2 linked regions of the Thermoleptolyngbya sichuanensis A183 genome follow. The protein of the gene in region 2 interacts with the protein of the main gene of each other region in a pairwise test. Links are inferred from orthologs where the notes say so. Each region holds a gene or a part of one and is shown on either strand. Other genes may lie near its edges.

Evidence for each region.
Region 1: the proteins of acpP (region 2) and HPC62_RS06845 interact in binary tests that used the Escherichia coli proteins (3 or more experiments, as listed by UniProt). The link is inferred for Thermoleptolyngbya sichuanensis A183 from one-to-one orthologs.

Annotation. Positions count from the first base shown.
Region 1 is NZ_CP053661.1:1,615,893-1,624,465, reverse strand. What follows is about bases 1,820-4,733. They hold HPC62_RS06845 (acyl-CoA thioesterase), read right to left. Parts: upstream 3,551-4,733; coding sequence 3,089-3,550; downstream 1,820-3,088. Other genes in these bases: HPC62_RS06840 (universal stress protein), read left to right, coding at 3,997-4,733; rbsK (ribokinase), read right to left, coding at 2,043-2,981; guaD (guanine deaminase), read right to left, coding at 1,820-1,860. Also shown: more of guaD, read right to left, coding at 499-1,819; more of HPC62_RS06840, read left to right, coding at 4,734-4,848; HPC62_RS06835 (glycosyltransferase), read right to left, coding at 4,955-7,456; HPC62_RS06830 (potassium channel family protein), read right to left, coding at 7,546-8,573.
Region 2 is NZ_CP053661.1:1,347,533-1,355,861, reverse strand. Bases 1-2,670 are described here. They hold acpP (acyl carrier protein), read left to right. Parts: upstream 1-1,049; coding sequence 1,050-1,292; downstream 1,293-2,670. Other genes in these bases: fabF (beta-ketoacyl-ACP synthase II), read left to right, coding at 1,404-2,663; xdhB (xanthine dehydrogenase molybdopterin binding subunit), read left to right, coding at 1-656. In the rest of the region: tkt (transketolase), read left to right, coding at 3,080-5,092; HPC62_RS05785 (ABC transporter permease), read right to left, coding at 5,248-6,075; HPC62_RS05780 (ABC transporter permease), read right to left, coding at 6,105-6,962; HPC62_RS05775 (ABC transporter substrate-binding protein), read right to left, coding at 7,083-8,288. UniProt on the Escherichia coli protein: Carrier of the growing fatty acid chain in fatty acid biosynthesis.

The sequences.
Region 1 (8,573 bases), 270 kb from region 2 along the record:
AGCTCCTGTAACGTTCAGGTGTCGGGCGCTGTTCAATCAACGTAAGCGGCGAATAGCTAGATCAGCGAATAGCTAGATCAGTAGCTAAAGCCTGCTAGCCCGATCGCAAGGATGCTCAGGGCAGTTTGAATCAGAACCTGTAAAGCTGCAAGCGCATGAATTGAGACAGCTTAGAGAAAATCAAAGCAAGCGGTTTTCAAATTTCATCAGAAATTGCTGGCTTTTTCAACTAGTGGGACGCGGGGCTATGCATGTAGCTCCGCTTTTTTTTGGAGCTTTGGGTTGGGGTTGGAGAGGTGGATTGTGGGCGATCGCCCAGGCGTTGAACCAGGCGTTTACTACGTTTGCGTTTTAAGTTGAATATTAGATTGGGGACTAGTTGGGTATTAGTTGGGTATTAAGTTGACACTAGGAATAACACCGTTACCAGACAGTCGGTGTATTTTATGTAACCAACAGGCATTTTTGCCCGAATGCGACGAAAACCGTTGCAAAGCTTTACGGTTTTGCATCTCGCTCGTAGGCAAGCTGTCCGGCAATATAGGTCGCGGCGATCGCCCGCTCGTCTGCCAGGATCATTGTGGCAAAGACTGAATCCGCCATCTCCTGAAAATCAGCGGGCACGGCGACGGGGTTTCGCTTCGCCAGGAGCGGTGTGGATTGCAGATCTAGCGCCACCAAATCAGCTTCTTTGCCCACCTGGAAGTTGCCGATTTTGTCGTCTAGCAACAGCGATCGCGCTCCCCCCAGCGTCATCATGTAAAACGTCTGGAACGCAGACAGGCGATCGCCCCGCAGTTGGGTCACTTTATAGGCTTCGCTGGCCGTCCGCAGCATCGAGAGGCTCGTACCGCCGCCCACATCGGTCGCCAGCCCCACCTGCACAGGCGCTTCGGGCGATTTGGCCTTTTTCAAGTTGAAGAGTCCGCTGCCCAGAAACAGGTTCGACGTGGGGCAAAAGGCGATCGTTGCGCCCGACCGCGACAGCCGCTCAAATTCGGAATCGCTGAGCTGGATGCCGTGGGCGAAAATCGAGCGATCGCGCACTAGCCCAAAGGATTCATACACATTCAGGTAATCGGTACACTCTGGAAATAGCTCTAGAGTAAACGCTACTTCTTTAAGATTTTCTGACAGGTGCGTGTGTAGGTAGACATCAGGAAACTCCTCCAGCAGCTTGCCCGCCGCCCGCAGTTGCTCTGGCGTAGAGGTGATGGCGAAGCGCGGCGTAATAGCATAGAGGAGGCGATCGCACTTGTGCCAGCGCTCAATCAGGGCCCGACTGTCTGTATATGCGCTCTCGGCTGTATCCGTCAGATACTCCGGCGCATGGCGATCCATCATCACCTTGCCCGCTACCATCCGCAGGTTGCGCTGCTGCGCCTCTTCAAAAAAGGCATCCACGGACTCTGGAAACACCGCTGCCAGCACCAGAGCCGTCGTCGTGCCGTTTTTTACCAGTTCCTCTAAGAAAAAGGCCGCCATCTGACGGGCATAATTCTTGTCTTTGAACTTTGCCTCCGTTGGAAACGTGTATTTGTTCAGCCACTCCAGCAGTTGCTCGCCGTAGGCCCCGATCATCTCCGTCTGGGGGTAATGCACATGGGTATCGATGAATCCTGGAACCAAGAGGCGATCGCGCTGATGGGTCACGGGCACATGGGGATACTCCGCCCGCACCGTGGCATAGTCGCCCAGCGCCTTGATGCAGCCGTTCTCCAAGACCATCAGCCCATCGTGGATGTAGCGGACGCTTTCTGGCTCCGGCACGTAATATGGATCATCCAGAAAATCCAGAAACGCGCCCCGAATGGCATGAAGCGTCGCATCGCTAGAAGGCGTGGCGTAGGCAGTGGTCATAGGATAGAAAGGTCGGGAATCGAAGGGCAAGGGGCAGGAGGGGGTAGGTTTCTAGGTTCAGAAACTGCGAGGAACGCAGCCCAGAATTTGCCCCCCGCAGCAAACGCCTATGCCCAGATTAAGACGTTTTGCACAGGCTGCTGTAGCGCTGCTATCAGTCGGGCGCTGAAAAACCTCGCCCCTCAGAAACCGGGCAGCGAGACCGATCGCGCCTGCAAAAAGGCGCGTAACTCTTCGCGGGTGGGCAGGGAGGGCTGTGCGCCGGGTCGCGTCACCGAGATCGCCGCCGCCGCCGCCGCCTGAGTCGTCGCCTGTCGGAGCGTTAGGCCAGCCGCCAGCCCGGCCGCCAGCCCGCCGTTAAAGCAGTCGCCTGCGGCCACCGTATCCACAGCCTGCACCGGAAAGCTGGGAATTTCAAAGGTTTCGTCCGCCGCCATGCAGACTGCTCCGGCTTTGCCCAGCTTGCTAATAACCGTGCCCACCCCCCGCTCGTGCAGCACGGCCGCCGCTTTTTGAGCCGACTCTAGGTCGGTCACCGGGAACCCCACAAGCTGGCCCGTTTCCACCTGGTTGGGCGTAATCAGGTCGATCAGCGGAAATAGCTCGTCAGGCAGATCCGTGCGGGCGGGGGCGGGGTCGAATAGCACCGTCACCCCAGCAGATTTAGCGGCCCTGGCTGCGGCAACCACCATCGGCAGGGGAATTTCCAGTTGCAGCAGCAGCACCTTCGCCTGGGGCAAAATCTCCGTCAGCCGCGCCACGTCCGTTTCATCGACGCGACCATTTGCGCCAGGAATCAGAATGATGGTGTTCTCGCTAGCATCATCAACAGCGATCATGGCGATGCCAGAGTGAGTGCTGGAGTCAATCAAGATGCGATCGCACGTCACGCCGCTCTCTTGCAACCCCCGCAGCAAGTCCTGTCCAAAACCGTCGCCGCCCACGCGCCCCACCATCGCCGTTGGCACACCCAGCCGCGCCACCGCCACCGCCTGATTTGCGCCCTTGCCCCCCGGCACGGTTTCAAACCTATGCCCCGTCAGCGTTTCACCCGGTTTGGGCAGACGCGGCGTGCGGGCGACGAGATCCATATTGAGGCTGCCAAAGACGATGACGGACATAGGGAGGGGAAAGACGGAAGAACGAAGAGGGAAGAACGAAGAGGGAAGGGGTTGCGTTTTTGGATTGTTCCTTGCTGTGTTGAGCAACTTATCATCCTGACCCTTGATCACAGACTCGCCAGTCGCATCAGCGCACTCTTCACTGCTGGCGGCAGCACGCGCATGATCTTGCCCTTTTCGCGATCTACGGCGACAAGCGTAACCTGGGCTGTGGCGTAGAGGATTTCGCCATCGGGAGACTGGATGCGATAGTCGCAGTTGAGGCGCACGCCGTCCATCTGCAACCGAGTGCGGACGATCGCCCCTGCGCCCATCTGAATCGCCCGGTGATAGCGCAGCGAGAGTTCGACGACGGGCAGTTCGCAGCCGATCGCCACGAGGTCTTCATAGTTTACGCCGATGGAGCGCAGATACTCGATGCGGGCTTCTTCGAGCCAGGCGATGTAGGTGCCGTGCCAGGCCACGCCTGCATAGTCGGTGTGGTGGGGCTGGACGCGCACAGGATAGTCGAACCAGCTATCGCTGGCGGCGACGGCGGGCTGGATGGCGTGGGTGGGGAGTTCGGTCATGGATGGGCTGCAAACAGATCAAAAGTCTTCCGAAAGCGGCCGAGCGCTGGGCGCGGCCTCCTCTATGCTATCAACGCGATTGGGGCGATTTGCCAAGAGAATGCAGCCTGACACGGGCACAAACTGCAAAATATTCAGCAGTGGAATTATAAGGCGCTCGGCATGGCGGGCGGTATTGCCACGTCAATTTTTACATCATTTCCGCCGCAGCCCAGACCGCCGTATTTTAAGCTGGAATACGGATATTGCAAGGGATTCGGGCTTTGGGGCGATCGCCCGCTGATTCATTCAATTGGGCATTGTCGGAATGATTCGGAGAACGTTCCGATGTATGTTTTGCGAATGGTCTTGAATGGTCTACTGACCTAAACATTCTCTTTAAGACACCCCTAAAACACCCGTTCTGACTTAACTTGTTCTGACTGAAAAGCTGTTAAGAGGCAAGCATGATCGAGAAAATTTTGCTGGCAGATTCTGGCACTGGGCATACCGAGGAAATGCTCAAGAGCCTAATGGAAATCCCAACTGTTCAGGCGGCGACGGTGACTGTGCTGCACGTCGTCCCACCGCAGGTCACCTCCGATGAGATGGTAGCCAAGTGGGAAGAGGGCGGCCGGGTTTTGTCGCAGGCGATCCAAAATCTGAAGCTCGATTCGGCGCGGGTGACGGCAGTGCTGCGGGAGGGCGAACCCAAGGACGTAGTGCTAAAGGTGGCGGATGAAGTGGATGCCGACCTGATCATCATGGGATCTCGCGGCCTGAAGCGGATTCAGTCGATTCTGGAAAATTCCGTCAGCCAGTACGTGTTTCAGCTAGCTTCGCGGCCAATGCTGCTGGTGCGGGATGATCTCTACGTCAAGAAAATCAACCGCATCATGGTAGCAATGGACAAGTCCGACTCGGCAAAGGAAACGCTGAAGCTGGCCATTACCTTCCTGCGCGACATCAAGGGCGGGCAACTGGTGCTAGTGCATACCAACCCAGAGATGAAGCTCAAGCCGGGTGAAATTGCGGCGAACCCAGACGAAGATCCGGTGCTCATTCCGGCGATCGCCGAAGCCAAAAAATACGGCATTTCCTACAAAACCGTCGCCCCCGAAGGCAAACCTGGCGAACGCATCTGTCAGCTTGCGGAAGACCTGAACGTAGACCTGCTGATGCTCGGTTCGCCCGATCGCCGCCCCACCATCGCCAAGGGATTGCCCGATCTGGATCGGCTGCTGGGGCAGTCGCTGTCGGACTATGTGCGGGTGTATGCGCCATGCCCCGTGCTGCTGGTGCGAATCCCGAATCCGTAGCCAGGAGGCAGTCGCAGAGGAGCGGGTCATTTGAAGAAACCTTAGCCTGCCCCTTTGCCTGTCATTTCAAGTCGCTGTGCCGGAATCGTTCACAACAGGACGTGCCTTAGCCGATCGCCCTCAGGTAGGCGGCGCTGAGTCGATTCAGGTAGTTCTTCAGGCTAAAGTTCTGGGCAACCTGTTTTCCGGTTTCGGCAAGCTGGTCGCGCAGGGGGCGATCGCCCAAAATTTGCTCCAGCTTGGCCTGAATATCTGCCACATCGTAGGGATTCACGTATAGCGCCGCCGGGCCGCAGACCTCTGGCAGGCAGGACGCGCTCGACGTGACCACCGGACAGCCCATCGTCATCGCCTCGATCGGCGGCAGCCCAAAGCCTTCGTAGAGCGACGGAAAAACGAAACAGTACGCCCCCTGATACAGATAGCGCAGGGCATCGCCGGGGACATATTCCAGCAGGCGCACGTCCTGCTTTGTGCCGGGGTCAAACAGGTAATCCAGTCGCCCCAGGTCGTCCTCAAAGGACCAGGCCTTTTTGCCGACGATGACCAGCGGCAGGTCAGTTTCCAGCGCGGCATAGGCCTCCAGCAAGCGCCCGACGTTCTTCTTGGGTTCGATCGCCCCCACAAACAGCAGATAGTTCTGATAGCCCAGCCGATAGCGCTTCAGGAAGTCGCCGATTTCCTCCGGCGTTGCGTCTAGCGGCTTGATATTCACGGGCTGGTAGGTGACGACGATCTTGTCGGGGTCGGCATCAAAGTAAGACAGCACATCTTTTTTGGTGTGTTCCGACACAGCAATGGTCAAGGTGGAATCCTTGAGCGATCGCTTCACCTTGTTATAGAAATCCTTCTTGTTGTCCAGCGTCGTATAGGGCAGGCGCAGCGGAATCAGGTCGTGAATCGTGGTGACTTTCTTTGCGCCGGGAATGCTGACGGGCAGAGGAAACGTGGCGTGCCACAGGTCGATTTTTTCGGGAATCGTCACCTGAGTAGACCGTCCAAACAGGTTAAACGCCGCATTGGCGACGCTATAGCACTTCGGCAAATTGTACGACCGGGCAAGCTGAATGAAATCTTCGGTAAACTTGCCCTGCTTTAGCACCACCTCGCCCACCGCTTCCCGCCGCCACGCCCGATAGAGCGACGGCACAGAAGATTTCAGCAGGTCTTTGACCAGCATCAGGTTTTCTACCAGTTTGCGCCCGCCCACGTCCTGCTCGTCAAAGAACAGCACCTCGTCCAAAATCGGGTCTTTTTTGTTGCTGTTGCGGCTGAGCAGCACGTCCACATCCGCCCCCAGCACCGTCAGCGCCCGAATCAGGTTCACCGCGTAGGTGCGGATGCCCGTGCCCGTGGTCAGTTGCAGGTTATATCCATCAACGAGAACTTTCAGGCCGGCGAGGACGGGTTCGGCTAGGGGCGGATCTGGAGGGCGATTCCCGCAGGGATCGCTTCGCGAATCGCGCTCCACCCGTTCCACTGAATCCGCCTTGGCTACTGCGGGCACCGCCAGTTCCTTCAGCGCCGCATCTATTATCGGCTGCCCGTCTTCCTGCCGCTCGCTGATGTTGCCCCAGGTAGACCCCTGCTCCGTAATCTGGAAGCTTCGCACCAGTCCGGGTACGCAGATCAGGTACTTGCCCCGCTTGGGAATGGCATGGGGCGACCAGGCAGTAATCCACCAGTCTTCGTCTGCGCCCTGGCCCGGCTTGCCGCCCGTCGGCTTGGGTGCGCCCAGATACGGCGTAGGAATGGGCATGACCCCGGCCCAATAGTCCCGGTGGGCGTGCAGGTGTTGCCCTGGCATAGAGCGCTTGAACAACACCTCGTAACCCGCGATGCTGCCTTTGGCAAAGGTGGGATGCTCCAGCGCGTCACGCCCCGCCAGAATCGGCCGCTCCACGGGATCTTGGATTTTCTCCAGAATCTTGAACAGGTCGGGATGCACGTCCACATCGTCCTGGAAGTAGGAAATCCAGTCGATGGCGGGGTCGGCTAGCCAGTAGCCGATGCCGACGTTCATGGCGTTGGGCAGGCCGCGATTTTCGGGAATGCGGATGAGGGGAACGCCGTGTTCGTCGGCGATGCGCTGGTTGGCGGCGGCGTTTTCGGGACTGGAGGCATCGTCCACAATCACCACGGGCGCACCCAACTGGCGGATCTGCGGGAGCGATCGCCCCAGGCTCTCCGGTCGGTTGTAGGTGGTAATCGTCACGCCATAGCGAATCGGCTTTACCTTGCCCCGCTGCTGCGCCTCCACCACCGCAAGCTGGTTCAGCAAGGGCTGGAGATGCACCCCTGCTGCTTTGGGCGCGTTTTCCGGCGGCTGTTTGGCAAACACCACAAACACGGCGTTTGCAAAGAGCGGCTGAAACGTCCGCAGCACCTCCAGCGCAAAGGGCGGCTCGATTTCCGCCACCATGCCCTTGTGTATCACCACATAGTCAAAGTGGGACGGCGGCAGCAGGTAGGTGATGTTGTAGTGATAGTTGCCCGGAAAGAACTCCATGAACTCGTTTGGCGCAAGGATGGCATCGAGTTCGCGGGCGTGTTGCTTCAGGAAATCGCGGGTTTCGATCCAGGCGGGGTCGGTGAGGGGGAAAGGCATTTTAACCAGAGACAGGATGAACCAGAGACGGGATAAACCAGAGATGAGGGGGCTTCTCAACCTCCCATCATCCCATCATCCCCGCTTTCCTACGCTCTTCCCCTCAGCCCTACCTCCGAGGGCACTGTGCGCCAGAGTTGTTCCAGATGGGTAGCAGGCATGGTCAGGTAAAGCACGTCCCCGGCTTGCAGCGTGACATCCAGCAGGTTCCAGCCGTGGGTGGTTTTGCGTTCGGCCTCCAGGTACAGCGGCACAAAATCGACATCCATCGCGGCTTCCTTGAGGGGGCGATCGCAGAAGGGATGACCCGGCGTGATCAGCGTCGCCAGGGCCACCCACAGGCTATCGCCGGCCATACCGTTGCCCAGAATGCGTCCGCCCAGCGCGGCGGCGGCAAAAGAGGGAGCCGCCAGATCCGCCGGACTCAGCACGGCTTCAAAATCAAACACCTGCTCTGCCAACGGCGCGAACTGGGGGTCTTGATTGCGAACGATGACGGAAATGCGCGGCGCAATCCCTTTGGCCGTCAGGGCAATTTCCAGATTGGCTACGTCATCGCTAGTGACAGCAATCAGGGCCCGCGCTGAGGCGATATGGGCATCCTGGAGCGTGCAGGCCAGACTGGCATCGCCAAGAATCACGGGCACGCGCAGCGATCGCACGGCGCTCAAAAAGCGATTGCCCGGATCTTTCTCGATTACCACCACGCGGCCACCGCTGGCGTGGAGCTGGCGCACAGTCTGAATACCCACGCCGCCCAGCCCGCAGACGATGTAGTGATTGCGGCGGGGAATGGGGGCAGACTGCCAGAGCTGCCGCAGCCGCGTCCCCAGCACCAGGTCATTCAGCAGGGCATAGCAGATGCCAACCACGCCCGTACCGATCAGCATCATCGACACGGTGAACAGCTTAATTTCGGGCTGCGCTCCTTCCGCCACGCCTTCGTTGCCGCCTGCCCCCGTAATCATGCCCACCGAAAAGTAGAGGGCATCGATGAAATCTGCGCGGACATGCTCGGTGTAGAGCAGGGTGGCCCCCAGAATAGCCGCGAGCAGGAGCAGAATCGCCATTACCGTCGGGCGGACATGCTGCTGAAACTGGCGCAGGTGGTTGCCCC
Region 2 (8,329 bases):
GCACCTACCCGACAGCGCGGGTGTCCTTTGATGCGGTAGTGCAGCAGGCCTATGGCGATCGCATCAGTCTCTCTGCCACGGGATACTACCGCACGCCGATGATCCACTGGGACCCGGTGACCGCGACGGGTCGCCCCTTCTATTACTTTGCCTATGGCGCAGCGGTGAGCGAGGTGGAAGTAGACGGCTTCACGGGCACGTTCAAATTACGCCAGGTGGATATTGTGCATGACGTGGGCGAGTCGCTGAATCCGCTGGTGGATCAAGGGCAGATTGAGGGCGGCTTTGTGCAGGGCATGGGCTGGCTGACGATGGAAGAACTGGTCTGGGATGAGCAGGGCCGCCTCCGCACCTTTGCCCCCAGCACTTATAAAATTCCCACCATCAGCGAAATCCCAGAACATTTCCAGGTGCATCTGATCGAGCGAGGCAGCCAGGACGGCACGATCTACGGCAGCAAAGCGGTGGGTGAGCCGCCGTTTATGCTGGCGATGTCCGTCCGCGAGGCAATTCGAGCAGCCGTGGCCGCCTTTGGCAATGCCGCCGTGGTGGAACTGGCCGCACCCGCTACGCCAGAAGCCACGTTGAGGGCGATCGAAGCGGTTCGGAGCGCCACCCCTGCGGTAGAAGCTGCACTGTCGTCTACGTCGGTCTAGGGTTTTATCCTGGTTTAATTTCGACCGAAATTCTGAGAAAAACCAAGTTTTGTGAATGGAGGGGCGATCGCCCCCTTTTTTTTGCTCTTTTCATATCTTTGTCCAGTTCCCCAGCGCTAGCGTTGCGGAGCAATCACTCCTAATCCCTAGTTTTCTAGTTTTTCTACCCTCCGTTTTAGCTCGTCACGCTTTCAGATAATATGAAGGAATGCCTAATTTCTCACTAGGTCAAGCGCATCGTCGGTTCCCGGCACATCGCAAGCCTTGCGGACAGAGACAGGCAGTGTCCAGTTCTGTCGAGTTTCAAGTTTGGATTCGGCTAGACTTGCACAACAGATTGAATTTCTTTGAATTTCTCAACTTGCATCCGCGTTGGGTAGGAACATAAAAGCTATGAGCGACGAGATTCTCACAAAGGTCAAAAAGATCGTATCCGAGCAACTGAGCGTCGAAGAGAGTGAAGTCAACCCTGAGTCTAACTTTGCCAACGACTTGGGCGCAGACTCTCTAGACACGGTTGAACTGGTGATGGCGCTAGAGGAAGAATTCGACATCGAAATTCCTGACGAAGCCGCCGAAGGCATCGCAACGGTTCAAGCTGCTGTGGACTACATCAAGCAAAAGGTCGCTGCGTAGGACTGGACGCAAGCTTCCACGCCTTCTCCAACCTCCTGCTGTTCTCTGCCCTGGCTATCTATAGGTCTCGGCTATCCTGTGGTTTGGGCAAAAGCCCACGAATTTGCTGTCATGACAACTTTGGATTCTGGATTAAAGCGCGTCGTGGTTACGGGTCTGGGTGCCATTACGCCCATTGGCAACACCCTGGCGGAATACTGGGACGGTTTAATGAGCGGTCGTAACGGCATTGGCCCGATTACGCTGTTCGATGCGTCTCGCCACGACTGCCGCATTGCGGGCGAGGTCAAAAACTTTGACCCACAGCTTTACATGGATCGTAAAGAAGCGAAGCGCATGGATCGCTTTGCCCAATTTGCGGTGTCTGCCAGCAAGCAAGCCCTCGCCGATGCCAATTTTGTCATTAACGATCTGAATGCTGAACAGGTCGGCACGCTCATCGGCACAGGCATTGGCGGACTTAAGGTCATGGAAGACCAGCAGGAAGTGTTTCTAACGCGCGGCCCCGATCGCTGTAGCCCGTTCACTGTGCCGATGATGATTGCCAACATGGCGGCCGGGCTGACGGCGATTCAAGTGGGGGCAAAGGGGCCCAACAACTGCACAGTGACAGCCTGTGCGGCTGGGTCAAATGCCATTGGCGATGCGTTTCGCATTTTGCAGCGGGGATTTGCTCAGGCAATGATTTGCGGCGGCACAGAGGCGGCCGTCACGCCTTTGTCTGTAGCGGGCTTTGCTTCGGCCAAAGCCCTATCCACCCGCAATGATGATCCGCTACATGCCTGCCGCCCGTTCGACAAGGATCGCGATGGATTTGTGATGGGCGAGGGCGCTGGCATTCTCATTCTGGAAGAACTGGAACATGCCCTCAGCCGGGGGGCGCGGATCTATGCCGAGATTGTCGGCTATGGCATGACCTGCGATGCCTATCACATTACCTCGCCTGTTCCCGGTGGCGCAGGGGCTGCCCGTGCAATGCAGCTTGCAATGAAAGACGCAGGCTTGCGTCCTGAAGAGATTCACTACATCAATGCCCACGGCACTAGCACGCCTGCTAATGACTCTACTGAGACGGCGGCCATTAAAACTGCCTTGGGCGATCAAGCGTACAAGCTCACTGTCAGTTCCACTAAGTCCATGACAGGCCACCTGTTGGGCGGATCGGGCGGCATTGAGGCTGTGGCGACTGTGATGGCCGTGGCTAACAACCGTGTACCTCCCACGATTAATCTAGAAAACCCAGACCCCGCCTGCGACCTGGACTACGTGGCAAACGAGAGCCGTAGCCAGACGGTCGATGCAGCGCTGTCTAACTCTTTTGGCTTTGGCGGCCACAACGTGACGCTGGCTTTCCGCAAATATCAGGGTTAAAGTCTGGATTTCTTGCGATTTTTCCTGCATCCGATGGGAAGTCGGTCAGTCAAAACTCTGAGAGTCAAGACTCTGAAGCAGTGCCCCAAAGTAGCGAAGCTAACCAAAGTAGCGAAACTAACCTCTAAGCTGCCCAGTTGCCTATCAAGTTGCCTGTAGCCTATACAGTATTCGGCTTTACAGAAAGCTGTGATTAACCCTTGTCCAGTTTTCCATAAACCGTTAAGCTAATTTTATTGAGTATATTTGCCTAGTGCGATCGCCCAAGAAATCTTTCACCTGTGATCCCCTGTAGTGGGATGATGGGGAAGATGCCTTTGGTGATTCAGGATTCTTCTGTTTGCCTATCCGCCCTGCTTGCCTGTTTTGGCGTGTTTGTGAGCGCCTGTCACCCGTCGTTGAGTAGAAAGAAGACAATGGCTGTTGCGACCCTAACCCTCGAACAACTCTGTATTAATTCCATCCGGTTTTTGGCGATCGATGCTGTTGAAAAGGCAAAGTCTGGACACCCTGGCTTGCCTATGGGTGCTGCGCCGATGGCGTTTGTGCTGTGGGATCAGTTCATGCGGTTTAATCCCAAAAACCCCAAGTGGTTTAACCGCGATCGCTTTGTGCTGTCGGCTGGGCACGGCTGTATGTTGCAGTACGCCCTGATGTATCTGGCAGGCTACGATAGCGTCACGCTGGACGAAATCAAGAACTTCCGTCAGTGGGGTTCAAAAACGCCTGGCCACCCCGAAAACTTTGAGACTCCTGGCATTGAGGTCACGACCGGGCCGCTCGGCCAGGGCATTGCCAATGCGGTTGGTCTGGCGATCGCCGAAGCGCACCTCGCTGCCAAGTTCAACAAGCCCGACCTGACCCTGGTAGATCACTACACCTACGTCATCCTGGGCGACGGCTGCAACATGGAAGGGATTTCCGGCGAAGCCTGCTCGCTGGCGGGTCACCTGGGGCTGGGCAAGCTGATCGCGCTCTACGACGACAACCACATTTCGATTGACGGCTCCACGGACATTGCTTTCACGGAAGACGTGTCTAAGCGCTTTGAAGCCTACGGCTGGCATGTGCTGCATGTGCAGGACGGCAACACGGATTTGGAGGGAATTGCCAGGGCGATCGCCGAAGCCAAGTCCGTTACCGACAAGCCAACGCTTATTAAAGTCACCACCACCATCGGCTATGGCTCTCCCAACAAAGCCAACACCGCTGGCGTTCACGGCGCAGCACTGGGCGAAGCCGAAATCAAGCTGACTCGCGAAAACCTGGGCTGGACCTACGATCCTTTTGTCGTTCCTGACGAAGCCCTGGCCCACACTCGCAAAGCCATCGAGCGCGGTGCTAGCTACGAAGCCGAGTGGCAGGAAACCTGGGCACAATACAAGACCAAGTATCCTCAGGAAGCGGCGGAGTTTGATCGCCTGCTGAGCGGCAAGCTGCCTGAGGGTTGGGACAAAGTGCTGCCCACCTACAAGCCTGAAGATAAGGCGCTAGCCAGCCGCAAGCACTCGGAAATCTGCCTTAACGCGCTGGCTCCGGTATTGCCAGAACTCATTGGCGGCTCGGCCGACCTGACCCACTCCAACCTGACGGAGCTAGAAATCAGCGGCAATTTCCAGAAAGGCGCTTACGAAAACCGCAATATCCACTTTGGCGTGCGCGAACACGGCATGGGCGCAATTTGCAACGGCATTGCGCTGCATGGTTCCGGGCTAATTCCCTACGGCGCAACCTTCCTGGTGTTTACCGACTACATGCGTGGCGCAATTCGCCTGTCGGCGCTGGCGGAGTGCGGCGTGATCTGGGTGATGACGCACGATTCCGTGGCCCTGGGCGAAGACGGCCCGACCCACCAGCCTGTGGAAACCATCGCCTCGCTGCGGGCTATCCCTGACCTGACGGTGATTCGCCCTGCGGACGGTACGGAAACCTCTGGTGCTTATAAAGTGGCGATCGAAAACGCTCGGAAGAACCGCCCGACGCTGTTGGCCCTGTCGCGCCAAGGTCTGCCCAATCTGGCAGGTAGCTCGATCGAAGGCGTGGGCAAAGGCGGCTACACGGTGATCGGGTGCGACGGCACGCCGGATCTAATCTTGATTGGCACGGGTTCGGAAGTGAATCTCTGTGTCAAGGCCGCAGAACAACTGGCCGCAGAAGGTAAGAAAGTTCGCGTGGTTTCTATGCCGTCTACCGAATTGTTTGAAGCGCAGGACGCTGCTTACAAAGAGTCGATGTTGCCCAAAGCGGTGACCAAGCGCTTGGTCGTGGAAGCAGGGACGACCTTCGGCTGGCATAAGTATGCAGGTAGCGAAGGAGATATTCTCGGTATTGACACCTTTGGCGCGTCGGCTCCTGGCGGCGTTTGCATGGAGAAGTTTGGCTTCACGGTAGACAATGTGCTGAGCCGTGCTAAGGCGCTACTTGGCTAAGCCGTTGCTTTGCTAAACCATTTCCAAAGCCCAGCCTCGATTCGCTCTTGGCTGGGCTTTGCATAGGACTTTTATTGTGGATATTTGGATATTATGGACTTTCTTTTAATGAACCTTTATGTTTTAGAATATGTTTTGGAACAGTCTTCTTAGGCTTACCCATCTAGCCGCTGTTGTTCGCTGCGATAGCGAATGAGCTCCGCCGCAAAGGCCAGGGTGCCGGATGCCAGAATTAGCACGACGCTCAGTGAGTTAATGTCGGGCTTTACGCCTGTGCGGACGCGGCTAAAAATCTCCATTGGCAACGTCGTGGTGCCGCCGCCTGCGGTGAAGCTGGAAATCAGCAGATCATCCATGCTTAGCACAAACGCCAACAGACAGCCGGAGAGAATTGCAGGCATAAGCTGGGGCAGCAGCACCTTAATAAATGCTTGGAACGGAGTTGCGCCCAGATCCAGCGCCGCTTCTTCTAGGTGAGGATTCATGCCCGTGAGCCGCGTCGAGACGACGACCGCAATATAGGCGAGGCAAAAGACAATGTGTGCCGCCACGACTGTCCACAGGCTCAGGGGAATTGCCAGCGAAGCCAGAAATACGAGTGTTGCAACGGCGATCGCAATATCAGGAATAATCAGCGGCAGGTAGGAAATGCCCTGATACAACTGCTTGCCGGGAAAGGTGTAGCGGGCTAGCCCCACCGCCATCAGCGTGCCCAGCACGGCCGCAATGCCCACGGCCAGCAGCGCCACCGACAAGCTATCCGCCAGTGCTGATAGAATCCGCGTGTCGTTGAACATGCGCTGATACCACTGCAACGAAAAGCCGCTCCAGCCTGCACTAAAGGGCGATGCGTTGAAGCTAAAAAACGCCAGCACCAGCACCGGGATGTACATGAACGCAAACATCACCAGCGTAAAGAGAAACTGCCAGGAGAGGCGGCGTTTGGCGGCAACGGTTTTGGGCAGATCGAGGGTTGCGGTCATAGTGGGAAACCGGGGAAAACGGGGGAATATTAATAATTCTCTAGCTTGCGATCGCCATACTTCAGCAGCAGCACAATGCCCAGCCCCATCGCGCCAATCAGCACCATGCTGAGGGCAGAGCCAAAGCCCCAGTTGCGAGTCGCGCCAAGGAACTGGTTGTAAATGAGGCGGGCCATAGTCATACTGGATGCTCCGCCCAGCAGTTCAGGCACCACAAAATCCCCCAGGCTGGTAATAAATACCAGCAGGCAGGCGGCAGCGATGCCAGGGAGCGTCTGGGGCACGGTGACTTTCCAAAAGCCCTGCTGGGGAGTTGCCCCCAGATCAGCCGCCGCCTCTAGCAGCCGCTTATCAAGCCGCTCCAGCGAAGCGTAGAGGATCAGCACCATATAGGGCAAAAAGTTATAGGCCAACCCGATCATCACGGCAGTCTGGGTGTTCAGAATATCCAGCGTTGGCAAGCGGAGGGTACTCAGCAGCAAGTTCAGCACGCCCGTCGGCCGCAGAATGGTGATCCAGGCGTAGGAGCGCAGCAGAGAGGATGTCCACAGGGGCAGCACAAAGCTGACCAACAGCAGGTTGCGCCAGCGGGCAGGAGCCATCACCGCAATCCAGTAGGCGACGGGAAACCCCAGCAAGAGGCAAAGGAGCGTACTGGCGATCGCAAAAAACACTGATCGCCCAATCACCCACAGATAAATCGCCTGACCGTCAATTAGCTCAAAGATTTTGGCATAGTTGCCCAGACCGTAGGGTGCGGGCTGGCTGCCAGGACGGAATCCTGGAATCAGGCTCAGCTCCAGGATCATCAGCGTCGGCACGACCAGCAGCAACAGCAGCCAAAGCCCTGGCGGCCCCAGCAAGACAAAGGGCTGAATCAAACCCATCAGCCGCTGCTTGAGTCCCTTGCTGGCAGGGCGCTGGGGTTCGACTTCTGGAGTCGGGGAGAGCGGAGCGGAGGTTGCCATAGTGGAAAAAATATTGAGAGCGATCGCTCAAAAACAGGGTTAGGCGCTAGTCAACTGCGTCCAGTACCGATCATAAATATCGACCGCTTCGCCTACATTGGCAAGAACCTCACACTTTGCCAGAATTTCTTCGGGGGGGAAGAGATCTGGGTTTTCGACCAGCTCCTTCGGCAATAGCGTCAGCGTTTTCTGGTTGGGCGTGGGCAGTTTGAGCCGTCCTAGATTCTTTGCTGCCGTCTGCGGTTCTACCGAATACTCAATCCATTTATAGGCGGCATCCACGTTGGGAGCCGTTTTAGGAATGGCGATGGTGTCCGTCCAAACCGTTGCGCCACTGGACGGCACTACGTATTCTAGCTGGGGATTTTCCAGCACCATATCGATGCCATCCACCGAGTAGGCATGGGCCACGGCCAGGTCGCCCACCGCCATCTGATCTCGCCAACCGTCAGTTGTAAAGGCATTGATCGCGGGCTTGAGTTCTTGCAGCTTTTTGTAGGCAGCTTCAATTTCTTTGGGATCTTGGGTGCTGTTGGAAAAGCCCAGCATCTTTAGGGCCATGCCCATAACCTCACGCACGTCGTTGAGCAAGGTCATTCTTCGAGATAGCTCAGACTTTCGTTCCCACAGGTCAGACCAGTCGGTAATGGGCTTCTTCACCAATTCTTTGTTGTAGACCAGCCCTGTTGTGCCCCAGGTATAGGGCACGCTGTGTCGATTGCCAGGGTCGTAGGGAGGATCTTGCCACTGCTCCAGAAGATCGGCATAGCCAGGAACGCGGTCTTGGTCGATTTCGAGCAGCATCTCTTCCTCGATCATGAGTTCTACCATGTAGTCGGAAGGATAGACGATGCTGTACTGGCTGCCGCCACCGGCCTGCATTCGAGCCAGCATGGTTTCGTTGGAGTCATAGACATCGGCAATGACCTTAATCCCGGTGTCTTGCTCAAAGCCCTTCAGCAGGTCTTCATCGATGTAGGCTGACCAAGTGTAGACGTGGAGGGTATTATCTCCGCTGCTGGGCGGTGAGGCGGCGGAAGTGTCTGTGGCGGCAGAACTGCCCGTTGTACCAATGTTTCGGGCGCAATTGCTCAACAGCACGCCAGAGAAAGCTGCACTCGACAACTGCAAAAAGCGGCGACGGCTGGCGCGGGAGGCGGAGGAATAGGGCGATCGCCCACCGCCAGGATTCCGCCTCAGCGAGGATTCAGAATTGGAACGACCAGAAAATCGATAGGGAGGCATAGCAAATCTCCTAAAACTGCGGTGTCCATGCGAAGAATAAC